3 regions of the Waltera acetigignens genome follow, and region 3 is predicted to be linked to each of the others. Evidence: predicted binding sites of a transcription regulator. Region 3 holds the regulator's gene; each other region holds the start of a gene.
What was found. The regulator HrcA, encoded in region 3, represses chaperone genes, less so after heat shock. The targets are predictions, from matches to a motif close to TGTTAGCACTCNNNNNNNNNGAGTGCTAACA.
Positions count from the first base shown of each region.

Region 1: the regulator HrcA is predicted to act here: its motif matches at 4,881-4,911, upstream of htpG (molecular chaperone HtpG).
Region 2: the regulator HrcA is predicted to act here: its motif matches at 4,645-4,675, upstream of groES (co-chaperone GroES).

Region 1 covers NZ_JAOQJO010000001.1:518,541-529,255, reverse strand. Annotated here, with positions in the region: gene thyA (thymidylate synthase) at 1-773, shown strand, start outside; gene OCV96_RS02430 (dihydrofolate reductase) at 885-1,379, shown strand; gene OCV96_RS02425 (hypothetical protein) at 1,392-2,345, shown strand; partial or broken gene OCV96_RS02420 (branched-chain amino acid aminotransferase) at 2,530-3,561, shown strand; gene OCV96_RS02415 (peptidylprolyl isomerase) at 3,729-4,805, shown strand; gene htpG (molecular chaperone HtpG) at 5,007-7,112, shown strand; gene OCV96_RS02405 (peptidoglycan-binding protein) at 7,413-8,654, shown strand; gene OCV96_RS02400 (GntR family transcriptional regulator) at 8,907-9,266, shown strand; gene OCV96_RS02395 (ABC transporter ATP-binding protein) at 9,313-10,011, shown strand; gene OCV96_RS02390 (hypothetical protein) at 10,005-10,715, shown strand, end outside.
Region 2 covers NZ_JAOQJO010000014.1:8,992-19,706, forward strand. Annotated here, with positions in the region: gene OCV96_RS13115 (histidinol dehydrogenase) at 1-159, opposite strand, end outside; gene OCV96_RS13120 (glycoside hydrolase family 43 protein) at 515-2,059, opposite strand; gene OCV96_RS13125 (hypothetical protein) at 2,226-2,399, opposite strand; gene groL (chaperonin GroEL) at 2,628-4,253, opposite strand; gene groES (co-chaperone GroES) at 4,310-4,594, opposite strand; gene OCV96_RS13140 (formate/nitrite transporter family protein) at 4,975-5,838, opposite strand; tRNA gene OCV96_RS13145 (tRNA-Trp) at 6,296-6,366, shown strand; gene coaW (type II pantothenate kinase) at 6,857-7,690, opposite strand; gene radA (DNA repair protein RadA) at 7,730-9,109, opposite strand; gene OCV96_RS13160 (hypothetical protein) at 9,243-9,656, opposite strand; gene OCV96_RS13165 (ATP-dependent Clp protease ATP-binding subunit) at 9,947-10,715, opposite strand, start outside.
Region 3 covers NZ_JAOQJO010000002.1:309,295-320,009, reverse strand. Annotated here, with positions in the region: gene OCV96_RS04040 (undecaprenyl-diphosphate phosphatase) at 1-419, shown strand, start outside; gene OCV96_RS04035 (DUF6465 family protein) at 537-1,016, shown strand; gene OCV96_RS04030 (DUF2142 domain-containing protein) at 1,152-2,546, shown strand; gene hrcA (heat-inducible transcriptional repressor HrcA) at 2,770-3,798, shown strand; gene grpE (nucleotide exchange factor GrpE) at 3,824-4,417, shown strand; gene dnaK (molecular chaperone DnaK) at 4,491-6,371, shown strand; gene dnaJ (molecular chaperone DnaJ) at 6,510-7,691, shown strand; gene OCV96_RS04005 (O-antigen ligase family protein) at 7,965-9,551, shown strand; gene OCV96_RS04000 (YhgE/Pip domain-containing protein) at 9,548-10,715, shown strand, end outside.

The sequences.
Region 1 (10,715 bases), on a different contig from region 3:
AAGTGCGTCCCCATTGGCCGGACGGCACCCCTGCCTACACTATTAAGAAATTCGGAGTAGTGAACCGGTACGACCTGTCGAAGGAGTTCCCGATCCTGACCTTGCGCCGGACGGCATTAAAATCCGCCACAGATGAGATGCTGTGGATCTGGCAGCGCAAGTCCAACAACATTCATGATTTGAACAGCCACGTCTGGGATGAGTGGGCAGATGAAAACGGCTCGATCGGTAAGGCATACGGCTATCAGATGCAGGTGAAGCATCAGTATAAGGAAGGCATGATGGATCAGGTGGACCGTGTGATCTACGATCTGAAGAACAATCCCTTCAGCCGCCGCATCATGACCAATATTTACGTGCATCAGGACTTGCATGAGATGAATCTGTATCCCTGTGCCTACAGCATGACCTTTAATGTGACTCAGAAAAAGGGAGAGGACAGGCTGACCCTGAATGCCATTCTGAATCAGCGTTCCCAGGACGTGCTGGCAGCCAACAACTGGAATGTGGTACAGTATGCGGTGTTGGTGCATATGCTGGCACAGGTCTGCGATATGAACGTGGGTGAGCTGGTGCATGTCATTGCGGATGCCCATATCTATGACCGACATGTGGATGCCATTAAGGAACTGATAAGCAGAGAGCCTTTCCCGGCACCGAAGTTCTGGCTGAACCCGGAGATTAAGGATTTTTACCAGTTTACACCGGATGACGTGAAGCTGGAGGGTTACCAGACAGGGGAGCAGATCAGGGATATTCCGATTGCAATCTGACATGAGTAAGTAGGGCGGTAGCCCGGAATACGAATATCAGTACGGTTTCGTGAGTGCGAAGCACGGAGAAACCGGTTATTATCATAGAAACAAACAGAAACGAGGTACACCATGAATTTAATTGTAGCAGTAGACAACAACTGGGCCATCGGCAGCAAGAACGAACTGCTGATCCGCATCCCCAACGATCACAAGCATTTCCGCGAAGAGACGACAGGTAAGGTAGTGGTTCTGGGACGCAAGACTTTGGAGACTTTCCCACAGGGCATGCCTTTAAAGAACCGCATCAACATTATTTTGTCCAAAGATCCGAATTATCAGGTCAAGGATGCGATCGTGGTACACTCTATTGAAGAATTGCTGGAAGAACTGAAGAAATATGACGAAGAGAATATCTATATCATCGGCGGAGAGAGTATTTACCGCCAGATGCTGCCTTACTGTGACGTGGCCCATGTGACGAAGATCGATCATGCCTACGAGGCGGATGCCTATTTCCCGGATCTGGACAGTGATCCCGAGTGGGAGATCACCGCGGACAGCGATGAGCAGGTCTATTTTGACATTACCTATCAGTTCTTAAAGTACGAGCGCAAGAAAGCCTGAGTGCGGAAAACGATGAAAAAGAAGATATATTTGGCAGTTACGGTTTTACTGCTTACTCTGGCAGGAATATATGTGGCAGCCAGAATGATTCTGTGGGGTGGTCCCGTAAGTTTTCGCAGTTATGTGTTGTTACTGGGGGATCTGCTGTGTCTGCTGCTTCTCCTGTTTTATGTATATCTGAGAGTACCCATCAGGCTGCACCGGAAAATACGGGACAAGTGGGGAACTCCCGGGAAATGGGAGTGGCTGGAGGATATCGGCATTGCTTTGTGGGCAGTGCTGTGCCTGATCGTCACGTTTGCCGGAATTGCCTGGATTTGGTTTGAAAATGACATCCCTTCGGAGACGCGGCTCACAGAGAATCTGATCAGTGTGGAAGAGATGGAGTTCCCGGACAGGCACTGGTATTCCTACTGGCGTCCAGAGGGCGTGCTGTTTCGGAGAGAGACGGAGCTTGCCGGTGAGGATTACATTACTTATCTGACGGAATTGATGGACAAGGAAGAAAATACCCACCCGGAGGATGCAGAAACGGTAGCAAAGCAGGCGATGGAAGAACAGTGGCTTGCGGAATACCATGCGTCGGAGACGGAAACCGCGGAAGATGTACAGGATCCCTTAGAGCCTTACGCACAGGCAGTATATGATGCTGTGCTGCAACAACAGGGCTTTTCCTTCGAAGTCTGCTACAATGCCAAAGGCAATTTCTATCTGCAGCTGGGAGAACAGGAGCAGGCGGGAAAGACCTATGCATACACGCTGGTCTACAATCGTACCTCGCAGAACGGAAAATGTGAGATTTTCGTGCTGTACCGGAATCCGGAAGAGAATCTGTCCACAGAGGCAGCACAGATCGTGGAGTTTTATGCGGTCCGCAGTGAAGATCTGCAGGTCATTGCGGGGGATAAGACCGGATGGTCAGTGGTAGCGAACAGTGCATATCAGGAAGCTACCGGAGAAAAATAATTGTAGTGAATTTAATTTGAGTTTTCAGTTAAAAGGAGAAATGAGCCACATTTTCGCTGAAAAAAGCACTGGAAAGCATAAATGTGTATATTGACTTTTATTACAAATGGTATAATAATGAAAATCAATAAATTCTGTTAAGAGAAATCAACAGGCAGAGTGGTAAACCGAGGAAAGAAGGAATACAAAAATGGAAAAGAAAAACATTGACTGGGGTAATATCGGTTTCGGTTATATCCCTACAGATTACAGATATGTGTCCAATTATAAGGACGGTAAATGGGATGACGGTCAGCTGACCCAGGATCCTAACATTGTACTGAATGAGTGTGCAGGCGTACTGCAATATGCACAGACCGTATTCGAGGGCCTGAAGGCTTACACCACAGAAGATGGACATATCGTTACTTTTCGTCCTGACTTGAACGGTGAGCGTCTGGAGTCTTCCGCAGCAAGACTGGAGATGCCCATTTTCCCCAAGGAGCGTTTCGTGGAGGCTGTTACCGAGACGGTTAAGGCCAACGATGCTTTCGTACCTCCTTACGGCAGCGGTGCAACTCTGTACATTCGTCCTTATATGTTCGGCAGCAATCCTGTCATCGGTGTAAAGCCTGCGGACGAATATCAGTTCCGTATCCTGTGCACTCCTGTAGGACCTTACTTCAAGGGTGGCGCTAAGCCCCTGACCATCCGTGTCACCGACTTCGACCGCGCGGCACCTCACGGAACCGGTCATATCAAAGCTGGTCTGAACTATGCTATGAGCTTACATGCTATCGTATCCGCTCACAAGGAAGGCTACGATGAGAATATGTATCTGGATGCTGCTACCCGTACCAAGGTAGAGGAGACCGGCGGTGCGAACTTCCTGTTCGTTACCAAGGACAACAAGGTCGTAACTCCCAAGTCCGACAGTATCCTTCCGTCCATCACCCGTCGTTCTCTGGTATATGTTGCCAAGGAATATCTGGGACTGGAAGTAGAAGAGAGAGAAGTATACCTGGATGAAGTAAAAGACTTCGCAGAGGCTGGTCTGTGCGGTACCGCAGCAGTAATCTCCCCTGTTGGCAAGATCGTTGACCACGGCAAAGAAATCTGCCTGCCCAGTGGCATGACCGAGATGGGACCTGTCACCAAGAAGCTGTATGAGACTCTGACCGGTATCCAGATGGGCAGGATCGAAGCTCCTAAGGGCTGGATCCATGTAATCGAGTAATCTGGTATCAAAATTGAATAATATTAAAATGCGTGTGGAGAATATCCGCACGCATTTTTTTGTCTGTAGAATTCTTAGATTTTTCTGAACTTCCAAGAAACCGTGGCACAGAAGAAAAAAATAGGGTATAATCAGAATTTAGAGACTTTGAGAAAGTAGGAAATGTTATGTTTTTTAAAAATAGATGTCATATCACCGCGGTATTGGTGGCGGGAGTGCTGGGAATAAGTATGGTGACGGGACTGACCGCCTGCGGCAGCAGTGACGGCACAAAAGTGGTATTTACCACAGGATTTGGGAAAAATGAGGTATTTCGGATCGGGGACGAGTCCTGCTCTAAGGCGGAGATCATGATCTACCTGACCACGACCCAGAATCAATATGAGAATGTCTACGGGACGGAGATCTGGAATACTTCCCTGAACGGAGTGACTCTGGAGGATAATGTCAAGGAGACAGTGCTGGCAAGAATTGCTCAGATCAAGACCATGTACCTGCTGGCAAAAGAGAAAGAGGTCACGTTGGATGAAGCCGAGGAGGCAAAGGTCGTCCAGGCGGCACAGGAGTATTATTCTTCCTTAAATGATACGGAGATCGAGGCTATGGGTGCCACGGAGGAGATTGTGGAGAATCTGTATCGGGAATATGCCATGGCAGACAAGGTCTATCAGTTGATTATACAGGACATCAATCCGGAGATCAGTGATGACGAGGCTCGCAAAATTACGGTGCAGCAGATCTTTTTTGCAACAGCATCCACGGATATGGACGGAAACCTGAAGCCTTATTCGGAAAGCTCCATTCAGAGTGCCTATGAGAAAGCCTGCGAGGTAAGAGACTTGGCGGTGGACGGAGAACACGATTTCACGGAACTGGCATCCAAATACAGCGACGATTCCGAGATCACCTATTCCTTTGGCAAAGGAGAAGCGGAGAGCGCTTATGAGGAAGCGGCTTTCAATTTGGCAACAGACGAGGTGAGCCAGGTTGTGAAATGTGAACGAGGCTATTACATTATCAAATGCATCAATACGCTGGATCGGGAAGAGACGGACGCTAATAAATTAAAGATTGTAGAAGAGCGGAAACGGGAAGTCTTCGGGCAGGAGTATGACAGCTTTGTGAATACACTGGTGCGTCAGCTCAATGACAAGCTGTGGGACGAGATCACGCTGATCATGGACGAACAGGTGACTACGGACAACTTTTTTGATGTGTATGCAAAGTACTTTCCGGAGGAGTAATTTCTGGTTTTTTACACGCTTTATTAAAATTTTAGAATTACGGAAATATTGATAAATACTGGATTTTTGACTGATTGTTAGCACTCATTTATAATGAGTGCTAAATTTGTCTTGACTTTTCAATTTTACAGTCCTACACTTAGAATCAGTTAGGAAACAGTCAGCCATGGCTGTGCAATTTTAGAAAAGGATGTGGTAATAATGGCAGCAAAAAGCGGCAGTTTATCAATTAACAGTGAAAACATTTTTCCGATCATTAAAAAGTGGTTGTATTCCGATCACGATATTTTCTACAGAGAGTTGATCTCCAACGGCTGTGATGCCGTGACCAAGCTGAAAAAACTGGACATGATGGGAGAATATTCTCTTCCGGAAGGTTATAAGGGACGTGTGGATGTCATCGTGGATCCTGAAAAGAAGACTCTGACTTTCAAGGATAACGGTCTGGGCATGACCGCCGACGAAGTGGAAGAGTATATCAACCAGATCGCATTTTCCGGTGCTACGGATTTCATTGAGAAATATAAGGACAAGAGCAATTCCGACCAGATCATTGGTCATTTCGGACTGGGCTTCTATTCCGCATTCATGGTAGCGGATGAAGTACATATTGATACGTTATCTTACAAGGATGGCGCCAAGGCAGTACACTGGGAGTGTGACGGCGGCACCGAGTTCTCCATGGAAGACGGAGACAAGACGGATGTCGGTACGACCATTACCCTGTTTTTAAATGAAGATTGTCTGGAGTTCTGTAATGAGTACAAGGCTCGTGAGGTCGTGAAGAAGTATTGTTCCTTCATGCCTACCGAGATCTATCTGTCCAAGGCGAACACCAAGGAGACCCAGATCATCAAGGAAGAGGAAAAGCTTCCCGATGATGAAGTCCTGGAAGAGATCGAGCCGGAGAAGAAGGAAGCGGCAGAAGGTGAAAACGCTGAAGCTGCCGAGGGAACAGAAGAGCCTAAGAAGCTGAAGATCAGAAAGCGTCCTGAATTGATCAACGAGACACAGCCTCTGTGGACCAAGCATCCCAATGAGTGCACGAAGGAAGAGTATCTGGACTTCTACCGCAAGGTATTTCAGGATTACAAGGAGCCTCTGTTCTGGATCCACCTGAATATGGATTATCCTTTTAATCTGAAAGGTATCCTGTACTTCCCGAAGATCAACATGGAGTATGAGTCCATCGAAGGTACCATCAAGCTTTACAACAATCAGGTATTTATCGCAGATAACATCAAGGAAGTCATTCCTGAGTTCCTGTTGCTGTTAAAGGGTGTCATCGACTGCCCGGATCTGCCTCTGAACGTATCCAGAAGTGCATTGCAGAATGATGGATTTGTCAAGAAGATCGCCGAGTACATTACCAAGAAGGTAGCGGACAAGCTGGCCGGTATGTGCAAGACGGATAAGGAAGAGTATGACAAATACTGGGATGACATCAGTCCCTTCATCAAGTTCGGCTGCCTGAAGGATGACAAGTTCTGTGAGAAGATGAATGATTATATCCTCTTCAAGAATCTGGACGGCAAATATCTGACTCTGCCCGAGTGTCTGGAGATCAAGCCTCAGGACGAGGAAGAGAATAAGGAAAATGCTGTAGATGAGAACGGCAACAAGGTAGAAGCTGAGGTCGTAGAGGATAAATCTGAAGATGAGGCTTCTGAGGAGAATGCTGAGGAAGAGAAGAAGGAAAAGACCATCTACTATGTAACGGATGAACAGCAGCAGAGCCAGTACATCAATATGTTCAAGGCTGCCAAGATGGATGCTGTGATCCTGACCCACAATATCGATCAGCCCTTCATCTCCCAGTTAGAGCAGAAGAATGAGGGAATCAAGTTCCAGCGTATTGATGCGGATGTGACCGATGCCCTGAAGTCCAAGACTTCCAAGAAGGCTGAAAAAGAGATGGAAGAGCAGGCAGAGAGCATCAGCAAGCTGATGAAGAAAGCTCTGAAGAACGACAAGATCACTGTCAAGGTAGAGAAGCTGAAGAACAAGAAGATCTCTTCCATGATCACGCTGTCCGAAGAGAGCAGACGTATGCAGGATATGATGAAGATGTACTCCATGCCCGGCATGGATATGAGTGCTTTCGGCGGTGAGGGCGAGACCCTGATCCTGAATGCCAACCATCCTCTGGTACAGTACATCACCGAGCACCAGGACGGCGAGAACGCAGAAATGATCTGCGAGCAGCTGTACGATCTGGCAAAGCTCCAGCATGCACCCCTGTCCGCCGATGCCATGACCAAGTTCGTGGCAAGAAGCAATGACATTATGATGCTGTTGACCAAATAAAAATGACGGATTAAAAACAAAGGGAATCACAATCTGGGAACGGTTTGTGGTTCCTTTTTGGGCTACACGGCGGTTCGGGGACAGATGCAGACCGGTACCGGAATTAGTATTTAGTGAATGCATATCACCCGTCTGTTAATCAAGTAGATGTATGATGAAGACAAAACGGATAGAAGTTAGTCTACTTAGTATATGGGAACATGCACATATTTTTCTGACTTTGCATATTCTGTAAGGAACATTTGTTGCCTGACCGGATCAAGACAGACAAAACGGCATAGGCAGAAAGGACCTCTGTCCATGGACACTACTTATACAGGAACACTTCAGATCAGCGTTGTCTCCGCTCTGGGGATGACACCGATACCCGGCGCGACCGTCACTGTCTCCTATACCGGGGATCCGGATTCCCCGCTGGAGACGATGACTACTGACGAATCCGGGCAAACCCCTACGATAACACTGGATGCGCCGCCGAGAGAGCTTTCTTTATCTCCGGATATTACGGCACAGCCCTATTCGGAGTACAACATTCAGGTGACTGCAGAAGGCTTTGAACCGGTACTGGTATCTGGTTCCGAAATTCTGGCAGGCGAATTTTCCCTACAACCGATCCGCATGAATCCGCTGAATGTAACAGAGGAGGAAGAAAAAGTAGTAGTAATACCTGCACATACGCTTTTCGGAGAGTATCCTCCGAAGATTCCGGAAGAAGAAATCAAACCTATGAACGAGACCGGGGAGATCGTACTGAGCCGTGTGGTGATTCCGGAATATGTGATCGTACATGACGGTGTCCCGGAGGATCCCACTGCCCGGAATTACTGGGTGCGCTATAAGGATTACATTAAAAATGTGGCCTCCAGCGAGATTTATTCCACCTGGCCGGAGAGTGCAATTTATGCTAATATTCTGGTCATTCAATCATTTACGTTAAACCGTATATATACGGAGTGGTACAGGGGACGTGGATACGATTTTACGATAACTTCTTCTACGGCGTATGATCAAAAATGGATCTATGGCAGAAATGTGTTCGAAGAGATCGACTATCTGGTAGATTCCATTTTTACCAACTATTTGTCAAGGCCCGGTGTACGACAGCCCATTTTCACATCGTATTGTGACGGTAATCGGACTACCTGCCGGGGGCTGAGCCAGTGGGGCTCCAAGTCATTGGCGGATCAGGGATATTCCGCTATTGATATCATTCATTATTATTACGGCAATGATATGTATATCAATTCCGCAGATATTATTTCGGGAGTGCCTTCTTCCTGGCCGGGGTATGATCTGACTATCGGTTCTTCCGGGGAAAAAGTCCGTCAGCTGCAACAGCAGTTGAACCGGATCGCCAGAAATTATCCGGCGATTCCTACGTTGACACCCGACGGAATCTATGGCTCCGGTACTGCGGAGGCTGTCCGGACGTTCCAGAAGATATTTAATCTTCCTCAGACCGGAATCGTGGATTATCCTACATGGTTTGAAATCTCGGATATTTATGTGGGGGTGACACGTATTTCGGAGCCGGATGCGTAGTAAATGGGAAGTTACGCGAGCAATGAGCCGCGTAACTTCCCATTTACCATGTTGTAACAAGTGTAATTCCAACAATTTTCCCGGACAAGCATAAAATCCGCTTGACAGATAAAAATAAATAACGTATTATTGTATTAAATAAATAATACAGTAAAACAACAAGACAATGAGGGACCCGGGGAGGCATCGATAGAAACGATGCGTGACAGGTAATAAGAAACAGAAAATAAGAAACAAGAAAGGATGATAGGAATGGCGTGGGAATTGGATGCTGACAGACCCATATATGCGCAGCTGGTGGAGCGGATCCAGAAAGAGATTGTGTCCGGCAAATATCAGCCGGGAGAGAAGCTGCCGAGTGTCAGAGATCTTGCGGCCGTGGCGGCGGTGAACCCGAATACGATGCAGAAAGCTTTTGCGGAACTGGAGCGGAGCGGCCTGATCGTGACACAGCGCACCAGCGGCAGAACCGTGACGGAGGACACTGAGCTGATCGGGAATACCAGAGAACAGCTGGCAGCCGGGCATGTCCGGAATTTTATCAACAACATGCAGGAACTGGGATATCAGAGAGAGGAGATCCGGAATCTCTTCGATAAGGTACAGGCCTGACAGGGGTGCAAATTTATGATGAAAATAAAGAGAGGCGGAAATAGAAATGAATAATCTGGTAGAAATTGTAAATCTGACCAAGAAATATGGTGCCAATGTGGCTGTGAACAATCTGACCGTAAGTCTCCCCAAGGGGAAGATCATTGGCCTGTTGGGACCCAACGGCAGCGGTAAGACGACACTGATCAAAATGCTGAACGGTCTGCTGACACCGACGGAAGGCACTATTATGATCGACGGAAATTATGTAGGACCGGCGACCAAGAGCAAGGTAGCTTATCTGCCGGACCGCACGTATCTGACCATGAATCAGACGATCCGGGAGATCCTGGATTTCTTTCAGGACTTTTATACAGACTTTTCCAGGGAACGTGCGGAAGAGATGTTAAAGAGTCTGGGGATCGATCCTTCGGTGAAGATGCGGACCTTATCCAAAGGTACGAAGGAGAAGGTACAGCTGATTCTTGTCATGAGCCGGAATGCCAGCCTGTATATTCTGGATGAGCCGATTGCCGGTGTGGATCCGGCAGCGAGAGATTACATCCTGCGCACCATCATCAACAACTACAATCCGGAAGCCACCGTGCTGATCTCCACTCATCTGATCGAAGATGTGGAGCAGGTGCTTGATGAAGTGATCTTCATGCGCTATGGTCAGCTGGTGTTATATACATCCGTTGACAATATCAGAGAAGAGAAAGGTAAGTCTGTAGATGCTTACTTCAGGGAGGTGTTCGCATGTTAGGAAAGTTAATGAAATATGAATGGAAAAATATCTGGAAAGCCGGTACACTGATGCTTCTGGGAATGCTTGTGGTCACCGTGATTGGCTGCGTGGTATTACGCATGCCGGGAGGAGTGGTAACAGGACTTCTGGACAACAATGATATAAATGCGACACAGAGCTGGTTTGTACTCTCATCCTTTGTGGCAACACTGATCCTGTATGTGATCATGCTGTTGGCATCCACCTGGGGTATGCTGATATTCCTGGGCATCCGTTTCTACCGCAGCATGTATACCGATGAGGGATATTTGTCCCATACTCTGCCGGTGACAGCCAACCAGTTGTTCTTAAGCAAGATACTGGTCTCCGGTGTCTGGTATTTGTTCATTTCGATAGGCATTGGTATTTCAGTGGTGGCACTGGTCGTCTCTTTGATGACAGGACTTTTAAATATTGGTGAACTGAGTAGTGTACTGACACAATATAATGGCAATATCTGGGAATTCCTGGCAGATGCTTTTTATGAACTTGGCAGAACATACGAAGAAGAGATGGGAATCAATCTGCTGCATTATGGGATTACACTACTCTTAACCTATGTGGCAGGACCTTTCATTACTATGGTCACCCTGTTCGGAGCGCTGACCATCGGTCAGCTGTCTTCCAAACACAAAGGGTTTATGGGAATTCTGACCTATGCGGGAGTGACGATCCTGTCTTCC
Region 2 (10,715 bases), on a different contig from region 3:
TTCACAATAATCCCAGAAGTCTTTCAATGCTTCCTCATCCGATTTCCACGGCAATGGTATGGGATCCAATTCATCTAATCGCTTCACAAGTTTGCGTACCTCTTCGGTATCGAACTCCTCATCACTTGCCTCCATTACATAAAAAATCCAGTTTTTCATTTATCATTCTGATTTCTTCGTCTTTAGTCATGTTAAAACCTCACTACATTATATACGTGACAGTTTTCGACAAAATCTTATAAATTTTTTGAAATTATTTTCTATTATTTTCTATTCCAGACTGCTTCGGATGCACAAACCTCAGATGCACAAAAGATCCCGGGCTGCTCACCCGGGATCCTTTGAAAAGAGATGTATGAAACTATGCGTTGCATTTGTTCCTGTCGATCCATAATGTAAGCTCTTACATTTTGAATCATAATTATTCTACCATTATTTCGACTATTTGGCAAACAGATTTCTTACAGTTGCGAGTTTTTCGCACTTTTAGCCAAAATCAGGACTTCTTTTTTGTCTAATCCTCATATTTAAAGTAGTCAAAATCCGCTGCTTTGCGGCTTCCACAGCCTCCGTTGTTGGCATAGATGCCTACCAGCGTACCGGTATGGCGTTTAGGATCATCGGGAACACCCTCGTCACAGAGGTAAATGCAGTTCTCCAGAACTCCGACCTGCTCCCAGTTCTCTCCGTCATAGCTGTAATAGAAAGTTCTGGTCAGCTTCTCCACCACTACTTTCAGATACAGAGCGCCTTCCTTCACATGGTCCACTTCCGCCACCAGCTCCTCGCCGTGGTTGCGGTTGATGACCAGTTGGATCTTCCGTCCGCCCTCATAGCACAGAGAGCATCTGGCATAGGTGGCTGTACTGTAGTAGCAGGTCAGTCCCGCCTGTTCTCCGTCCTTATCCGGGTAGAATTCCAGCTTCGTCTCTGCCACGTAGGACAACTCCTGTTCTCTGCGTAACAACGTATTTTTCGCACGGATCTCATTCAACTGTCCGTCTCTGGTCCAGATCCTGTAATACCCGGGACGTTCCGTCAGTGACCAGGATCCGTTATCCGGGTTGCGCACGAACTCCCATTCCAGATTCAGCCTGGTATCGTTAAAATCATCAAATAAGTTTCTCTCGTAGATACACTCGGGAAGATCCGGTGCAATCTGTGTCAGGCTGGGGCCTTTTCCTTCGTTGACGGTAAACCAGCCGTCCTCCGTCCACTGTACGGGATCCAGAGCAGACTCTCTGCCTACGGTAGTATAGTTGCCCTCGTTAGGTCTTCCGCAGAGATAATAACACCACCACTGACCGTTCTGATCCTGTACCAGCTTGCCGTGTCCGGCTCTCTGAATGGGTGCCGCAGGGTCCTTCTGACGCATGACCGGATTATAGGGAGAACACTCATAAGGACCGTAGAAATTCTTACTTCTTCCCACATTGATGCCATGGCCGTAACCGGTGCCACCCTCAGCCACGATAGCGTAATAATAACCGTCCTTTTTCATGATATGGGGACCTTCAGAGCAACGCTCGCCCGTGCCTTCCCATGCGGTCTTCGCCGGACCCGCCACTGCCAGTCCGTCCGCCGTCAGGGGAACCGCCTGTGCTGCCTTGGCAATGATCATATATCTGCTGCCGTCATCATCCACGAACAGAGACGGATCGATATCGTCCACTTCCAGACATACCGGCTTACTATAAGGACCCTCCGGCCTGTCGGACACCATCACCAGTTGTCTGCGCATTACGTTGTTATCACGCTTGCCGTCCGCATTCAGGCGTAAGGTAACATAGATATAGTATTTTCCGTCCACATATTCAATATCCGGTGCCCAGATTCCGTGGGAATCCCGGATGTCGCTGAGATCCAGCCATTCCGGATTCGTGATGGCATGACCGATAATGTGCCAGTGTACCATATCCCTGGAATGGGAAATGGGGATCGCCGGAAAATACTGGAAACTGGAATTCACCATGTAATAATCGTTACCGACACGGATCACCGAAGGATCCGGGAAAAAACCGCGTTGTACAGGGTTATGATAAGTTCTAGGTTCACTCATAGGGAGTCTCCTTTTTACATGTATTAGTCTTTCTATTTGCGCAAAGCTGCGTGTACCACGCTCATACTATAAGTGTATTCTTTACCAACTCTCCTGTCGTGCCAGTTTCCCTTTTATTTTATGACAAATATTGCGTTTTCTCCGGACATTTCAAAATTTGGCATAATTATTCCATAATGGAATACTGCATCCACTCGTATAACAGCTTCGTGCCCTCCATGATCTCGGGCGGAAGCAGCGCGCGGGCCACCAGCTTTAATTCATCGGATTCGATGTCTGTTCTGCGAAGATGGGCATAATCGCCGTCAATGCTTTCTACGATGTATTCAAAACGATTCATAAGGGTATACCTCTTTCTTTGATGTGTTTGAGATAAGTTTAAGAGGTTTTTGGGGGAGAGTCAAGGGGATCTGACGCAGCAGCGGCTTATCGCATAAATTGCTTCGCAATTCATGCGATATCCGCTGGACTTCGCCATATCCGCACTAAAAAAGAAGCGCACTATTGCAAGCTAGCTTGCATAGTGTGCTCCCTTTTTAGCACGGCTGCGTCGAAGCGGTCCTGACGCTTACATCATTCCGCCCATGCCTGCGCCGCCGGCGGGCATTGCGGGGGTGTCTTCTTTGATATTAGCTACAACGCTTTCGGTAGTAAGTAGTGTGCTTGCTACGCTGGTAGCGTTCTGCAGAGCGCTTCTGGTAACCTTAGCGGGATCCAGGATGCCTGCGCTTACCATATCTACATATTCCTCTTTCAGAGCATCGAAACCGACACCGACCTCAGACTCACGTACCTTGTTGATGATAACGCTGCCTTCCAGTCCTGCGTTTGCTGCGATGTGATACAGAGGTGCTTCCAGTGCTTTCAGGACAATGCCTGCACCGGTCTTCTCATCACCTTCCAGACTTGCTGCCAGTTTGGCAACTTCCTTGGATGCATGAATGTATGCGGAACCGCCACCACAGATGATACCTTCCTCTACGGCTGCTCTGGTAGCTGCCAGAGCATCTTCCAGACGAAGCTTAGCTTCCTTCATCTCGGTCTCGGTAGCAGCACCTACACGGATAACTGCAACACCACCGGACAGCTTAGCCAGTCTCTCCTGTAATTTCTCTCTGTCGAAATCAGAAGTGGTCTCTTCGATCTGCTTCTTGATCTGTGCGATTCTGGACTGTAATGCTTCCTTATCGCCTTCACCGTCTACGATCACGGTGTTCTCTTTCTGTACCTTAACGGATTTTGCACGACCCAGCATATCCATTGTGGTATCTTTCAGTTCATAACCAAGCTCGGAGCTGATCACGGTACCACCGGTCAGGATTGCGATATCCTCCAGCATAGCTTTTCTTCTGTCACCATAGCCGGGAGCCTTAACGGCTACTACGTTGAAAGTACCACGCAGCTTGTTAACGATCAGGGTGGTCAGTGCCTCGCCCTCTACATCCTCAGCGATGATCAGCAGCTTAGCGCCGGACTGAACGATCTGCTCTAACAGAGGCAGGATCTCCTGAATGTTGGAGATCTTCTTGTCAGTGATCAGGATATAAGGGTTATCCAGAACAGCTTCCATCTTATCCATATCGGTTGCCATGTAAGCGGAAATATAACCTCTGTCGAACTGCATACCTTCTACCAGATCCAGTTCGGTCTGCATGGTCTTGGACTCTTCAATGGTGATAACACCGTTGTTGCTTACCTTCTCCATAGCATCTGCAACCAGCTGTCCTACAGCCTCATCCCCTGCGGAGATTGCAGCTACTCTTGCGATGTGCTCCTTGCCGTTTACTTTCTGGCTCATCTTACCGATGGCTTCTACTGCACATGCGGTTGCTTTCTTCATACCTTTTCTCAGGATGATGGGGTTAGCACCTGCTGCCAGGTTCTTCATCCCTGCATTTACCATAGCCTGTGCCAGAACGGTTGCGGTGGTAGTACCATCACCGGCTACATCGTTGGTCTTGGTAGCTACTTCCTTTACCAGCTGTGCACCCATGTTCTCGAATGCATCTTCCAGCTCGATCTCTTTTGCAATGGTAACACCATCGTTGGTGATCAGGGGTGCGCCGAAGGACTTATCCAGTACTACGTTTCTTCCTTTGGGTCCTAAGGTTACTCTTACGGTATCTGCCAGCTGGTTTACACCAGCCTCTAATGCTGCACGGGCTTCTGCGCCGTATTTAATCTCTTTTGCCATAATAATCAGCCTCCAATTTATTTGTTCTTAGTCTTAATTTCTTTTTAGGTTTGCAATTACTGAATGATTGCAAGGATGTCGCTCTGCTTTACGATGATGTACTCTTCATCATCCAGCTTTACTTCGGTTCCTGAGTATTTGGAATAGATGACCTGATCGCCAACCTTAACTTCCATCTTTACTTCCTTACCGTCTACGACACCGCCGGGGCCGACAGCAACAACTTCTGCCTGCTGGGGCTTTTCCTTATTCTGACCGGGGAGCACGATACCGGACTTGGTAGTCTCCTCTGCAACTAACTGTTTTAATACTACTCTGTCACCTAAAGGTTTCAAACTCATGACAACTGCCTCCTTATAACTATTTAAATATCATATTACTCTTTTTCATTTGTTAGCACTCATTTTTATCGAGTGCTAATTTCTATAGTTTATATTAGTTTTATATGCCGAGTTTTTCAAACGCATTCACCGTTATTTAAATAACTATTTCTTTTATTTTCTCGTTTTATCTCCGTTTTTCTAATGTTTTTATATTACATGTGTAAAAATGCGATTTAATATTTCGTTTATAATTCTGAAAATCCATATCCGGTTCATCCCTTGCAAACTCCTGTGCAGACATAAAGCTATACCGGTTACATCGTATAAGCAAAAAGCAGCCGGGGATCTTATCATTATCCCAAGCTGCTTCTGTTCCGCTCTGTATTTACTTTCCCGTCCTATGCGTTCTTGGATTCCTCATGCCATTTCTGCCACTTCTTCTTATAAATAAAGTAGCAGGGGATTCCTACGAATACCATTCCGCCTAAGATATTGCCGATGGTAACGGGAATAAAGTTGTTCAGGCTGTGCAGTACTGTCAGTCCCTGGATCTGCTCTGCGGTCAGGCCGTATGCTTCCTGTGCCTTTGCAACATACGCGGGATTCTGTGCAGCCATCATGCCTACGGGAATGTAGAACATATTTGCAACACAGTGCTCGAAACCGCCGACTACGAAGGCCATGATCGGGAAGAAGATCGCCCAGATCTTACCGACGATATCCGTAGCTGCCGCTGCCATCAGGATCGCAATACATACCAGAATGTTACACAGGATACCGGAGGTAATTCCTTTCAGCGGAGAAATGCCTACCTTGCCGACTGCCACTTTGATGGCATAAGCCCCCAGCAATCCGCCGGTGTAGTCCAGATTTCCGGAAAAGTAGATCAGGGTATCAATGATCAGCGCGCCGATCAGGTTGCTGAAATATACCACGATCAGATTGCGGATACATTCGAACCAGGTCACCTTTTTGCCTACCACGTCCATGACGATCAGGCAGTTGCCGGTGAAAAGTTCTCCACCTACAAATACAATGATCATCAGTCCCACAGGGAAGATGATACCGGCTACGAATCGGGCCAGACCTACGTTGTCAATAGCATGCGCCGCAGTACTGCTGGTAGCTCCGCCCAGTGCAATGAAAGCACCTGCCATAATGCCTAACAGGATCATCTTGCCCAGAGGAAGATGTGCCTTGCCCTCTCCGGCCTTCATGTTATTATCAATGACTTCTGCCGGGGTATTAAAATGCTGTTCCATATTTTCCCTCATTTCCGTACAGCCCTTATCTGCCGTACTTTCTCATACTCATTTACTACCTATATTACACGAAATCTGCGGCGGGAATCAAGCTTTTCCCCCTATGTATCTGATTATATACATTTCCTCTCACCGTTTTTGTCATAACACAATCTTTTTTTGTAAAATTTATGCAAAAAAATAGTAGACAAAAGCCGAAATGTGTAATATACTTAGGATGTTCGGCGAGAGCCGAACCGCTTATATAAGTAGATTTCCGGAAGAATTCCCCTTTTACACAATTAAAGTGGCTGCAGGTTTCCCGCCTGCGGCTGCTTTAATTGTGTTATAAGGTATTCTTTGTGGTTTTCCCCGGAATTGCAAAAGTTTTTGCAAAAATTTAAAATTTTCACTTGCTAAATGATAAACATCTATGCTATAATAGCTTTCGTCAGTGATTCAGCTGATACAATTTCATAGGGGAATAGTACAGCGGTAGTGCGGCGGTCTCCAAAACCGTTAACGGGGGTTCGATCCCCTCTTCCCCTGCTTTCAAAAGTCGATGTTATCGGCTTTTTTTATTTTCTGTTTTGGTAACACTTTTTACCTCACCATGGCGCGATCTGAAGAATCACGCCATGATGGGGTGTTATTTTAATGTGAATTAACAGGAATGTTTTTCATCATGATATTGAACATACGTTCGATTTATGTTATACTGTATTTGTGTAATCGAACAGAAAGCGGATGCGATTTTCCGATTGTTAGATGCCCTCTAGTCTTACAAAGGAGGGTGATGCCCATGAATACGATGGAAGTACTTACTCTGTTGTTAGTTGTCTTTGCAGCTTTATCATACATTGACAGACATGGTGACGATAATAACAAAAAGAAATAGCATCCCCTCGCCAAAGTAGATGCTATTTCTTTTCTAGTATTTTACTGAGGGCAAATCGGAATTTTCACCTCCGACTTACTTTCTAAATAGATTATACACCAAGAGGGATTGAGAAATCAATCCCTCTTACTTTTTTATTTCTCAAATCTCCTCTTTCTCCGCATCCGGCGCAATCACCGCCCCAATAGCGGTAGCATAATCAGAATACTCCGGAATAGTAATCTTTACATCCCACAGGCTCTTGAAGTCTTCGATGATCTGGCGGCACTCGAAGAATTTGGTCAGGCCGCCGATGAGGATATAATCCTTGATGCCGGTGTTCCGGGAGGCCAGGATTCCGGCCTGGCAGATGTTCTCGATGACCATATGGACGATACCAGCCGCGATGTCTTCGGGCTTGGACTGGGCATCCGCTTTGCCGAAGTTGGACGCAGTCACGTCCAGGTTCAGGCCGGGGAGCTTTTCCTTGGCCAGATCGCCGATCCGCAAGTCGATCTTTGCCACATCACCTTTCCGGGACAGAGGGACGATCTCATGGATGTCCCCGGTATTCAGTATGATCGAGGACAGTCCGCAGATGGTTCCGCCACCGAGGCCGACACCACCTAAATGCTTCATCTCATTCTCCGTCACCTTGACGAAAAAGCTTCCGGTTCCCATACTGATAACGATAACTTCCTTTTTATCCGTCAGATAATAGCCTCCGGTTCCTGTGGCAACGAATTCATCTACCTTATAGGTCGGACGATCGTATACCGCTTTCTCCACATATTTGCTTCCCACGCCGGTGATATAGACACCTTCCACATCTAAAAGCTGCAGATTATTCTCATACAGATATCTTCCGAAAGCACCGTAGAGGGATGCCACCTGGCTGTCTGCCTTGACTGCCATGGGCGGAAGCATATGTTCTCCTTCAAAAGCTACGATCTTGGTGGTACTGCTGCCGATATCAATTCCTATTCTTACGGCCATATCTTTGTCCTCCTCATAATGAAATGCTAAAAAGCTTCTTTAGAACAATCGGTCCATGGCATCCTGCACGGAGCTGACGCCGATGACACGGATTTTGCTTCCTTTTTTGCACTCTTCCAGTGACACGTAGGGCACCACGCATTCCTCGAAGCCCAGTTTCTCCGCCTCCGCCACACGCTGTTTTGCCATGCTGACCGCGCGGACTTCGCCGCTTAATCCCACTTCTCCAAAAGCTACCATTTTCGGATTCAATGCCTTATTCCGGAAGCTGGACAGAATCGCCAGCACGATTCCCAGATCAATGGCCGGCTCCTGGATCTTGATACCTCCCGTAATATTCACGTAGGCATCGCAGGAGGACAGCTGCACTCCCGATCTCTTCTCCAATACCGCCATCAGCAGGTTCACACGGTTGAAATCCGTACCGGTGGTCTGTCTTCTGGGGATGCCGAAATTACTGTGGCACACCAGTGCCTGCAATTCGATCAGAAGCGGTCTGGTGCCCTCCATGGTACACGCCACCACAGAGCCGCTGGCATTCTCCGGCCGTCCGTTCAGCATATATTCCGAAGGATTCTTGACCTCTGCCAGTCCCGTTTCCCGCATCTCGAAAACACCGATCTCGTTCGTAGATCCAAAACGGTTCTTCACCCCCCGCAGAATACGGTAGGACGCATGTCTGTCCCCTTCAAAATAAAGAACAGTATCCACCATATGTTCCAGCACTCTGGGACCTGCCACCGTACCTTCCTTGGTCACATGGCCTACAATGAAGATTGAGATTCCCAGTCCCTTTGCCAGCTGCAGCAAAATACCGGTGGATTCCCGCACCTGAGACACGCTTCCCGGCGCCGCCGACACGTTCTCGTTGTACATGGTCTGTATGGAGTCGATGATCACGACCTCCGGCTTGCTCTTGCGGATCACTTCACTGATGATATCCAGATTCGTCTCACACAGTAGCAGCATATGCTCCGAAAAAGCCCCCAGACGATCCGCCCGCATCTTGATCTGTACCTTGGATTCCTCACCGGAAATATACAATACTTTATGTCCCGCCGTGGATAAGTTATGGCAGACCTGCAATAACAGTGTGGATTTACCGATACCGGGGTCTCCGCCTACCAGCGTCAGAGATCCCTGCACAATGCCGCCTCCCAGCACCCGGTCCAGTTCCTTAATTCCGGTGAGAGTCTTATTTTCCTCCCGGATAGCGATCTCCGACAGCACACAGGGCTCCGAAGCCTCTCTCCTGTCTCTCTTTGCACCGTTTCCGGTATTTTTCAATTCCGTTTTATCTATCGTCTCTTCCACGAAAGTATTCCACTCTCTGCAGCCGGGACATTGTCCCAGCCATTTCGTGGATTCATAGCCACAGTTCTGACAGAAAAATACAGTGGCCGTCTTTCCTTTTGCCATGCTCTCTCCTCAATCATTGTAATACCTATTCAGCCCCCGCAAAACCGCCTCCGGAAACTCTGAATATTTAAAAAAAGCCCAGTCACGAAGTACTACAATGTCCTCCGTGCCTGGACTCCTTTGCAGTGCGTCCTTACGCCTCTACGATCTTAACAGGTACTTCACCTGCTGCTTCCAGTTCTACGCTCAGGCTCAGTTTGCCGCCAAGTCCGGTTTTCATGGTTCCTACGTTCTTACCGTCGATAAATACTTCGTACTCGGTATCGTCCTTCAGTCCTACAGTGATCTGGGAATCCTCGTCACCTTCTACGATGAACTCCACACTGTTGTCAGCTTCCTTGAACTCCAATACACTGGTTCCGGGAACAGATTCATATAAAAACATGCCGTTCTTTTCCAGCTTTGTCATCTCATTGTAGGTCTTAACCTTCAGCAGATCTCCTGCATGCTCATAATCTTCCACTTTTGCCTTCTTGGCCAGCTTGTGATTACCAAAACTGATAGATCCGTCTGCTTCACTGCGAAGTATTTCTTCCACTACTGCCATCTGTCTGTCCTCCTGAAAGTAACTGCATCCGCAATACATCTTTCTCTTTCGTTCTTTGCGAATGGGGTTTGAATAGTTACAGTATAATATATCTCACCCTGTTTTTCTACAAAAAGTTTTATTTATTTTGTAACTATTCAGAGTCATGTAAATTGTGTCATAGGTACGTCGAATGCTTGCATTCGTAAGAACCTTTGACGTAATTTATAGGACGAAGTAACCTCAATGAGCAAAAGGAACGCTCTGCAAGAGCGATTTTGCAAATTGAGTGACTGAATAGTTACAAATACTTAATTTTTCACGGTAAATACAACTTTTCCATCCTTGAATCCGGCGGATACCTTATCTCCCGGTACCACCTTTTTCTGCAGGATCTCCTCTGCCAGAGCATCCTCTACCACGGACTGGATTGCACGCTTCAAGGGTCTTGCTCCCATCTTGTTATCCGCATATTTGGATACCAGATGCTCCTTCAGCGCTGCTGTGATGGTCAGATGGATCCCCAGCTGATCCTCACATCTCTTGTACAGATTGGATGCCAGAAGATTCACGATCTCCTTCATGTTCTCATTGTTCAGCTGGTGGAACACGATAATATCATCAATACGGTTGATAAATTCCGGCTTGAAGCTGCGCTTTACTTCTTCCATGACATTGGATTTCATCTTCTCGTAATCCTTTGTCTCGCTCTTCTCTGTGGCAAAGCCCAGATTCTTGGGATCCACGATACGCTGTGCACCCGCATTGGAAGTCATGATCAGCACAGTGTTCTTGAAGCTGACCTTGCGTCCCTTGGAGTCCGTGATATGACCGTCATCCAGTACCTGCAAAAGTACATTAAATACATCCGGATGCGCTTTCTCGATCTCGTCAAACAGAACAACAGAGTAGGGATTACGGCGAACCTTCTCGCTCAGCTGTCCGCCTTCTTCAAAGCCTACATATCCGGGCGGTGATCCGATCATCTTGGAGACCGAATGGCCTTCCATGTATTCGGACATATCAACACGGATCATGGCATCTTCAGAGCCGAACATGGCTTCTGCCAATGCCTTGGAC
Region 3 (10,715 bases):
ACAAGAATCGTGTACCTACCACCACAACACTGTCACAGTTGACCTACAGAGATGCATTGATCATCGGTTTCTGCCAACTGGTGGCTGCGGCACTGCCCGGAACATCCCGCTCCGGAGCTACGATCCTGGGTGCTATTATGATTGGTATATCGAGAACGGTGGCAGCGGAATTTACCTTCTTTCTGGCGATTCCCGTTATGTTTGGAGCGAGTCTTCTGAAGGTATTGAAGTTCGGATTTGCATTCACGGGAATGGAGCTTGCCTGCCTGCTGGTCGGTACAGTGATATCCTTCATTGTATCCCTGTTCGTACTTCGTTTCCTGATGGGATATATCAAAAAGCATGACTTTAAAGTCTTTGGATGGTATCGTATTGTGCTGGGTATTATCGTATTGCTGTACTTTCTGGTATTCGCATAACAGTTGACAATTATAGGGAAAAGGAATACACTACCCTTATCGAGCACCGAAATACGGTACTTGTGAGGAGAATGAAAATGTTTTTGTACATGATTCGTACAGAAGGGAGACGGTAACATGGCAGTAGTTAAGAAAACTGTAGCACCTGTAGCAGCTAAAGTGGAAGCGCCTAAGGCAGAAGTTAAGAAAGCAGCACCGACAACTCCAGTTAAGACAGAAACCAAGACCGCTGTGAAGGAAGCTGAGAAGGCCCCTGTAGCAAAGGCAGAAGAAAAAGCACCTGTAAAGGCAGAGGTTAAGAAGCCTGCAGCCAAGAAGGAAACAGTTAAGAAAGAGACCAAGAAGGCAGCACCTGCAAAGGCAGAGGCTAAGAAGCCCGTAGCCAAGAAGACAGAGTTAAAGAGTGAGATCAGCGTTCAGTTCGGTGGAAAGTCCTACTCTCAGGAAGAACTGCTGAAGATCGCCAAGGACGTATGGAAATACGATCTGAAGCAGAAGGCAGCTGACCTGACCAGCGTAGAGCTGTATGTAAAGCCCGAAGAGAACATGGTTTACTATGTAATGAACAAAGAGATCACCGGAAGCTTCTACATATAATTGTCCAGAGTCAGATAAAATGAGCAAAGTATACGTCGAATGCTTGCATTCGTAAGAATACTTGTGAGCAGGCCCCAAAGTTGAATTTACCACTTTGGGGTCTTCGTATCTATAAAAATGTTAAAGGATGACAGAATGCAGAAAAAATCAGAAAAGATTATTTTTACATTATATCTGTTGGGATTCCTGGCACTGGCACTTACACTTGCACTGTTGCAGCCGCTGGCCAACACACCGCCGCTGTATGGTAATCCGCCGGATGAACATGCGAGATATCTGATCCCGCAGTTTATCTGCAAGTATGGGAAGATCCCTACGGGATGGGAGGAAGAGGTGCGGATTCCGGCCTACGGATTTTCCTATGCTCTGTATAACGTATTTCCCTATATCGTGCAGGGATATCTCATGCGCTTTGTGAGCCTGTTTACGGAATCGGAAGTGGTACTGCTCTATACCGCAAGACTGGTGAACGTAACCTTTGGCCTGCTGATGGCAGTAGTGGTATATTTGATTGGAAAAAGAGTGTTCCGGGATGACCGATTCCGTTGGCTGTTCTGCTTTGCAGTAACGTACCTGCCGGAGGGATTGTTCCTGCACACTTATGTGAATACGGATTCCTGCTGTATGTTATCCACGGCCATGATGGTATATGCTCTGGTATGCGTATATCAGGATGGTATAAATCTCCGCAACAGTCTGTGGATGAGCGGTGGTATTATTCTGTGTGCTCTTTCTTATTATAATGCCTACGGATATATCGTAAGCTGCATTTTACTCTTTCTGTTGTCCTTTTTGCAGAAGAAGGAAAACGGCGGCTATTTCTATGACTGGAAGAATATGCTGAAATACGGCTGTCTGATCGCCGGAGTAGTTCTGGCGGGGATCGGCTGGTGGTTCATCCGAAGTTATATCGTTCTGGACGGAGATCTGCTGGGACTGGCCACCCGGGAAAAGATGGCGATCCAATATGCGGTGGAGAGTGTCAATCCGCTGACCATGCAGACTTATCAGTCCATGGGTTATACGGTGCTGGAAATGTTCCGGGAACGCTACACGCTGTCCGGTCTGTTCCACAGCTTCGTGGCAGCTTTCGGCTCCATGTCCATCTACGGAAGCATCTGGCTGTATCGGGCGTATAAAGCATTTTTTGTGCTTGGCACCGCGGGAAGCCTTCTGTATGTGATCTGCTATAAGAAGCACCGCAAAATATCCGGAAGAGAATGGTTCTTCCATATTAATATGCTTTATTGCATTTGTATGCCGGCATTTCTGACGATTTATTATGCATACACCACGGATTATCAGAATCAGGGACGGTACCTGCTCCCAGCGCTGCTCCCCCTGATGTATTATATGATAAAAGGAATTCAAAAACTTTCGGAACTGAAGATCAAAGGCAGAACCTTTCCCCGGTGGCTGGTGAATACAGGGGTTGCGATATGTTTTCTGATCCTTGTCGGAGGCACAATAGATATGGTATATGTACGGGCACTTCCCGTATATCTGGAGACAGGACTGGTACTGAAATAGTGCCGGTCCTTTTTTGTGTATACGATGAGCCAAGTACAGATTTGTGCTTGCACAAGAATCTGTATTTGGCGAATGAGGCTCTGAATAGTTTTTTTTAATAGTTTGTTTAGAATTATTTTCCGGAAAATCAGTTGACAATAATACCCTGTAGTGCTATTTTAGGGTAAGAAGATGTTAGCACTCATTTTAGATGAGTGCTAATAATCCCAAAGGGAGTGATGGAATGCAATTGGATGACAGAAAAACAATTATATTGCAAGCCATTATCCGGAACTACTTGGAAACGGGAGAGCCGGTAGGCAGCAGGACCATTTCAAAATACACAGATCTGAATTTAAGCTCGGCGACCATTCGCAATGAGATGGCGGATCTGGAAGAGATGGGTTATATCATACAGCCGCACACTTCCGCAGGAAGAATTCCTTCCGATAAGGGATATCGCTTCTATGTGGATACCATGATGGCCACCAGAGAGCAGGAAGTCAATGAGATGAAGGATATGCTCTTAGAGAGGCAGGATAAGCTGGAGAACCTGTTAAAACAGGTGGTGAAGACCCTGGCTCAGAACACACAATACGCCACCATGATCAGTGCTCCGCAGGTACATCACAACAAGGTAAAGTTCATCCAGCTGTCCCGGGTAGATGCCGGACAGATTCTGGCGGTCATCGTTGCCGAAGGTAATGTGATCAAGAACAATATCCTGGCGGTGAATCAGGAACTGGATGATGAGACACTGCTGAAGCTGAACATTCTGTTGAATACCCACCTCAATGGATTGTCCATGGAGGAGATCAATCTGGGAATGATCGCAGCAATGAAGCAGCAGGCCGGAATCCACAGTGAGATCGTCAGTGAGGTGATCGATGCTGTGGCGGATGCCATCAAGGCAGACGAGGACCTGGAGATCTACACCAGCGGTGCCAACAATATTTTCCGGTATCCGGAACTGGCAGATCAGTCCAAGGCAAGTGAACTGATCAATGCTTTCGAGGAGAAGCAGCAGCTGGGCGGTCTGATCCAGGAGTCCCTGGCAGATGAAGGCAGCACAGGTATTCAGGTGTACATCGGAGACGAGACACCGGTACAGGGCATGAAGGATTGCAGTGTTGTCACAGCTACTTATGAATTGGGAGAAGGCATGAAGGGAACCATAGGAATCATAGGTCCCAAGAGAATGGATTATGACAAGGTCATAGGAACGCTGCGGACGGTGCAGAACCAGTTGGATGACCTTTACCGCAAAGAATAGACAGATTCCAGAAAGGAAAGTAAGAATGGCAGATCAGGAAAAAGAAATATTAGAGGAAGAAATGGAACAGGATCTTTCAGATGCCGAAGAACTGAAGGAAGAAGAGACAGAAGATGAGGAACCCGTGAGCAAGGAAGACAAAAAGGCAGCAAAGAAGCAGGCAAAGCTGAACAAAAAGGAAGATTCCTACAAGGAGAAGATCGATCAGCTGGAAGACAGAGTAAAACGTCAGATGGCGGAGTTCGAGAACTTCCGTAAGAGAACTGACAAAGAAAAACAGGCAATGTTCGATACCGGTGCCAAGAGTGTGATCGAGAAGATCCTTCCGGTAGTGGATAATTTTGAAAGAGGTCTGGCAACGGTTCCCGAGGAATCCAAAGAAGATCCTTTTGTAGACGGTATGAACCGCATCTACAAACAGCTGATGACAGAACTTGAGAACATCGGTGTAAAACCCATCGAGGCGGTCGGACAGGAATTCGACCCGAATCTTCACAACGCAGTGATGCAGGTGGAGAGCGATGAGTATGAATCCGGTGTCGTAGCCCAGGAACTCCAGAAGGGTTACACATACCATGACATGGTCGTAAGACATAGCATGGTAGGCGTTGTTCAATAATTTGATTATCACATATTTTTGAAAATAGAAACTATAAAATGAAAACAGAGAATAAAAACAGGAGGAAAATATTATGAGTAAGATTATTGGTATTGACTTAGGTACAACCAACAGCTGTGTAGCTGTTATGGAAGGTGGTAAGCCCACCGTTATCGCTAATACAGAAGGCGCAAGAACTACACCCTCTGTTGTAGCATTTACCAAGACCGGTGAGAGACTGGTCGGTGAGCCTGCAAAGCGTCAGGCAGTTACTAACGCAGAGAAGACCATTGCTTCCATTAAGAGAGACATGGGTACTGACCGTGGCCGTACTATTGATGGCAAAAAGTATTCTCCTCAGCAGATTTCCGCAATGATCCTGCAGAAGCTGAAAGCAGATGCAGAGAGCTATCTGGGTGAGAAGGTTACCGAGGCAGTTATCACTGTTCCCGCATACTTCAACGATGCCCAACGTCAGGCTACCAAGGATGCCGGTAAGATCGCAGGTCTGGATGTAAAGCGTATCATCAACGAGCCTACCGCAGCAGCACTTGCTTACGGTCTGGACAATGAAAAAGAACAGAAGATCATGGTATACGACCTTGGTGGCGGTACCTTTGATGTATCTATCATCGAGATCGGTGACGGTGTCATCGAAGTACTGGCTACCAACGGTGATACACACCTTGGCGGTGATGATTTCGATAACAAGATCATTCAGTGGATGCTGGATGAATTCAAGAAGGCAGAAGGCGTAGATCTGTCCGGTGATAAGATGGCTATGCAGAGACTGAAGGAAGCAGCTGAGAAGGCTAAGAAAGAGCTGTCCAGCGCAATGACCACCAATATCAACCTTCCTTTCATTACCGCAACTGCAGAGGGACCTAAGCACTTTGATATGAACCTGACTCGTGCAAAGTTCGATGAACTGACCAGAGACCTGGTTGATAAGACTGCTATCCCCGTACAGAACGCTATGAAGGATGCTGGCCTGAACTATTCTGATCTGGGTCAGGTACTGCTGGTAGGTGGTTCTACACGTATTCCTGCGGTACAGGATAAGGTAAGAGCCCTGACCGGTAAAGAGCCCAGCAAATCTCTGAATCCTGATGAGTGCGTAGCAATCGGTGCTTCTATCCAGGGTGGTAAGCTTGCCGGTGATGCAGGTGCCGGTGATATTCTGTTACTGGATGTAACTCCTCTGTCTCTGTCTATCGAGACCATGGGTGGTGTTGCTACCAGACTGATTGAGAGAAATACAACCATTCCTACCAAGAAGAGCCAGATCTTCTCTACCGCTGCTGATAATCAGACCGCAGTAGATATCAACGTAGTACAGGGTGAGCGTCAGTTCGCTAAGGATAACAAGTCCCTCGGACAGTTCCGTCTGGACGGCATCGCTCCCGCACCCAGAGGAATCCCTCAGATCGAGGTTACTTTCGATATTGATGCCAACGGTATCGTAAATGTATCCGCTAAGGATCTGGGTACCGGTAAGGAACAGCACATTACCATCACCGCCGGTTCCAACATGTCCGATTCCGATATCGAGAAGGCTGTCAAGGAAGCAGCTGAGTTCGAGGCACAGGACAAGAAGCGTAAGGAAGCTATCGAGGCAAGAAACGAAGCAGATTCCTTCGTATTCCAGACGGAGAAGGCTCTGAATGAAGTAGGTGACAAGGTTCCCGAGAGTGACAAGACTCAGGTACAGGCTGATCTGGAAGCTGTGAAGGCTATTCTGGAGAGAACCAAGGATCAGGAAATGAGCGACAGCGATGTAGATGAACTGAAAGCTGCAAAAGAGAAACTGACCCAGAGCGCACAGTCCGTATTCACCAAGATGTATGAGCAGGCTGCACAGGCACAGCAGGGTGCTCAGGGCGCAGGTCCTGACATGAATGCACAGGCCGGTAGCAGCAATGCAGGTTCTTCCGCAGATGATGATGTCATCGACGGAGATTTTAGAGAAGTATAAATAACTTCACAAACAGAGCAATCCGTGGTATAACAGTAAATGCTGTGTAACAGTGATTGTGATAACAGGCGGCACAGGGTATGCGAAAGCGTGCCCTGTGCATAACCGTTTTTAGATTTAAATGACAGAGGTGCAAAAATGGCAGAGCAGAAGAGAGACTATTACGAGGTCCTCGGTGTAGATAAGAATGCAGATGATGCTGCAATTAAAAAAGCATACCGGGTACTGGCGAAAAAATACCATCCCGACATGAACCCCGGAGACAAGGAGGCAGAACAGAAATTTAAAGAAGCTTCCGAGGCTTATGCCGTGCTGAGTGATCCCGAGAAGAGACGTCAGTATGATCAGTATGGCCATGCGGCATTTGACGGTGGTGCAGGCGGCGCCGGTGGATTTGACTTTAACGGTGCAGACTTCGGAGACATCTTCGGAGATATTTTCGGAGACATTTTTGGAGGCGGCAGAAGCAGAGGTGCCAGAAATAACGGCCCCATGAAAGGTGCCAACATCCGTACCAGTGTTCATATCACTTTTGAAGAGGCAGTTTTCGGCTGCAAGAAAGAGATCGATCTTACGGTAAAGGAAACCTGTAAGACCTGTAACGGCTCCGGTGCGAAGCCCGGAACCAGCCCTGAGACCTGTAGCAAGTGTGGTGGTAAGGGTCAGGTGGTATTTACCCAGCAGTCTTTCTTCGGTACTGTGCGTAATGTACAGACCTGTCCCGACTGTCAGGGAACCGGTAAGGTGATCAAGGACAAATGCCCGGATTGCCGTGGTACCGGATATATTCCTATGAAGAAACGTTATGCGGTGGATATTCCCGCAGGTATCGACAACGGACAGTCTACCCGTATGCCGGGACTGGGTGAGCCAGGTGTCAACGGTGGCCCCAGAGGCGATGTGCTGGTAGAAGTGATCGTAGGTCGTCATCCTATCTTCCAGAGACAGGATTTCGATATTTTCTCTACCGTACCTATTTCTTTTGCAGTAGCGGCATTGGGCGGCGAAGTGCTGATCGATACGGTAGACGGCAAGGTGGTATATGATGTAAAGGCCGGAACCCAGACCGACACCAAGATCCGTCTGCGCGGCAAGGGTGTTCCTTCCTGGAGAAATAAGGATGTCCGCGGTGACCACTATGTAACATTGGTGGTACAGACACCCGATAAATTAAAACCGGAGGCAAAGGAACTGCTGAAGCAGTTCGATGCACTGACCGGAGATTCCCTGAATGCAGTGAAGAAAGAAACGGAAAGCGGAGAGGGAGAGACCAGGGAGAATGACTCCAGGGACGGCAAGAAGAAAAAGTTTTGGAAGTAAAAGTTAATAAATAAAATTCCCCGTAGCCTCGGCTGGGGTAAGAAACGCGGCACGCTCGTGCTCTATCGCAGAGCGTAGCGGCACTGCTTATTCTTACACCCAGCCGGGGCTACTGGTTTGTTGGGAAAAAGTTAAAGGTATCTTTGAAGGCCAATGATATAGAATACAGTTTGGTTTTTTTGTCAAAAGGCAGGGTGAACGGTTTGACAGAATGGGCAGAAACGCTTACAATTCAAGTAGTTATGCTGTCTGTGACACGAAGGAGCCTGCAGGATGGAGAACCGGAAAGAGGAATTTCTGAAAATTGTATGTCAGAGTTATCTGATCGTTATTCTGGCAGTGCTGCCTCTTTATTATATTCCCTGGAATGGATATTATAAACTGGGTGATACCAAATATTACCTGTATCGCAATGTTTCACTGCTTTGCCAGGGGATCGCATTGCTGGCAATGTGTGTCTTTGCTGTAAGCAGCCGGTGGACAGGGGAACATCGGATTTTTGCCAGATCTCTGGCTGAAGTAGTGAAAAAATCGGTCGATAAATGCAGAACACATGCGGTAACGACGGCGGTCTGCCTGTACGGAATCTGTGCGTTACTCTCTGCAATCTGCAGCCCCTATGGCAGTATCGCGTGGAACGGAGAGCGGGAATGGTACATGGGAGCTGTCACGATCTGTTTGATGATCGGAGGTTTTTTACTGACGGCGAAGTACGGAGGTAGTTGTAAAACGGCGATATGGTTAGGAGAGGCGGCTTTTGTGGCGGTCACCCTGATCGGTCTGTTGCAGAAGCTGGGCTATGATCCTCTGGGACTTCTCAAGGGTTACGTTGTGGGGGACTGGGAATTTACCCATATGTTGACCACGCTGGGGAACAGCAACTGGCTCAGCGGGTATTACAGTGTGATGTTTCCCTTTTCCATGACGCTGTTTCACCGGGCAGTGGAAGCGGGGAAAAAAGGTCCCACACTGCTGGCAGGAACGTGTAATATGTTGGCCATGATGCTTCTGCTTTTACAGGGAAGTGACAGCGGTGTGATCGTGGCATGCACAGTCATGGGGTTGTGCTTTTGGCTCGACCGGAAGCAAACCGGACATTGGAAAGTATATTTCCTTTTTCTTGCAGCGGTGGCGCTGGGAATGTGCCGTTGGGGTAAATGGATGTTATATCTGGGAACGTTTGACATTCTCCTGCAGGATGGCATCGCCAAAAAACTGGCAGCCTGGCAGGGATGGATTTCGGTTGCAGCAGGGTGTCTGCTGCTTTGGGGAGCCTGTCGCAGGATTCCGGAGAATAAGAAAAAAATATTGCAAGAGGGAGTATTGTGTTGTGCACTGGCAGGAATAGCGGTAGTGCTGGCATGGTATCTGCATCGGTTGTTGGTAATCGATTTTGCGGAATGGGGCAATCGCCGGGGAAGATTGTGGCAGATGGCATGGATGGGTTTCCGGAAAGGAAATCTGCATCAGAAGCTGTTGGGAGCAGGCCCGGATTGTTTTGCATCGTATCTGGGAGAACTGTTGCCGGGAGGCACGGTGCTTTTTGATAAAGGATATTTTGAAGGCTCTGTTTTTACCAATGCACATAATGAGTGGCTCACCACACTGGTCAATATGGGACTGCTGGGTGTGGCTGCCTATGCAGCTGTTTTTATCACGGCGCTGCAGACATACAGGAAGAATTTTCTCGCAGTATTGTTACTGCTTACCTACGGGATACATTCCCTGATCAGCTTTCAGCAGGTGCTGAATGCGCCGCTTTTCTTCCTGATACTTGGATTGTGTGAAGCGGCGGCCCGGGGAGAAAAGACCAAAACCAATCAAATGGATACGGATGAGGAGTTGTTAGAAGCTATATGAAAAATATTTGGAAGATTTTTACCGGAGATCTAAAAAAACTGGTGAAGCATCCTTTTGCGCTGGTTATTATTATCGGGTTATGCGTGATACCGTCGCTGTATGCGTGGTTTAATATATTTGCCAACTGGGATCCCTATGCCAATACCGGAGGAATTCCTGTGGCGGTAGTATCCCTGGATCAGGACTATACGCTGAAAGACGGATCGGTGGTAAATATGGGAGAATCCGTACTGGAAAGCCTGCATTCCAACACCAGTGTAAAATGGATCTTTCTGGATACCGAGGAAGAGGCAAAAGAGGGCGTGGAAGCCGGAAAATATTATGCAGCCATCGTCATTACCGATAAATTTACTTATAGTATGTACAATGTATTTTCGGATGATTTTGAGAATCCGGCGCTGATCTATTATCAGAATCAGAAGAGCAATGCCATTGCCACCAAAATCACGGATACGGTGGCAGGAACTCTGCAGAATACCATCAATGAGACCTTTATCAAGGTGGCGGCTACCACGGTATTTGAAGAGGGCAATACGGTGTCGGATCAGGTACAGGGGGACAGTTATGTAGAGGAATTCTGTTCCAAACTGGAGGAACTGAATGACAATCTGAAGGAATACAGTGCCATGATCGACTCCTTTCAGGCAGGCAATGCGCGGCTGGAGTCTGCCATCACCCATGTCAACTATGAGATTCCCGCGATGCAGAAGAAACTGGACAGCACCACAGCCAGTCTGAACCAGAGCAGTCAGGATCTGTCTTCTACCAGAGACACCCTGGGCAATTTCAGCAACAACATCGATACTTCCATGAGCAATATCAATAACTCTCTGGAAAGTATCAAAAAGGCTCTGGATGAAAGCAAACTGGCGGAGGATACCGCCCAGATGACGAGAGATCTGAACCGGGTGGCAAGAGATACCAATACGCTGAACGGACAAGTAAATACACTGCTGGCGGCACTGATCCAACAAAAGCTGGAAAGCGTCTCTGACGGTAATGCTGCGAACGGCGGCACCGGCAGCAATATCAACGCAGCGGCAACTGATGCGGCTATGGAAGCATTGAAAGCCATGCAGAAGGAACTGGATCTGATGAATACCGTAGTGGGCAGCGTTCTGGAATCCACGGACGACAAGGCTGCGGAGAATGCAAAGGTCAATG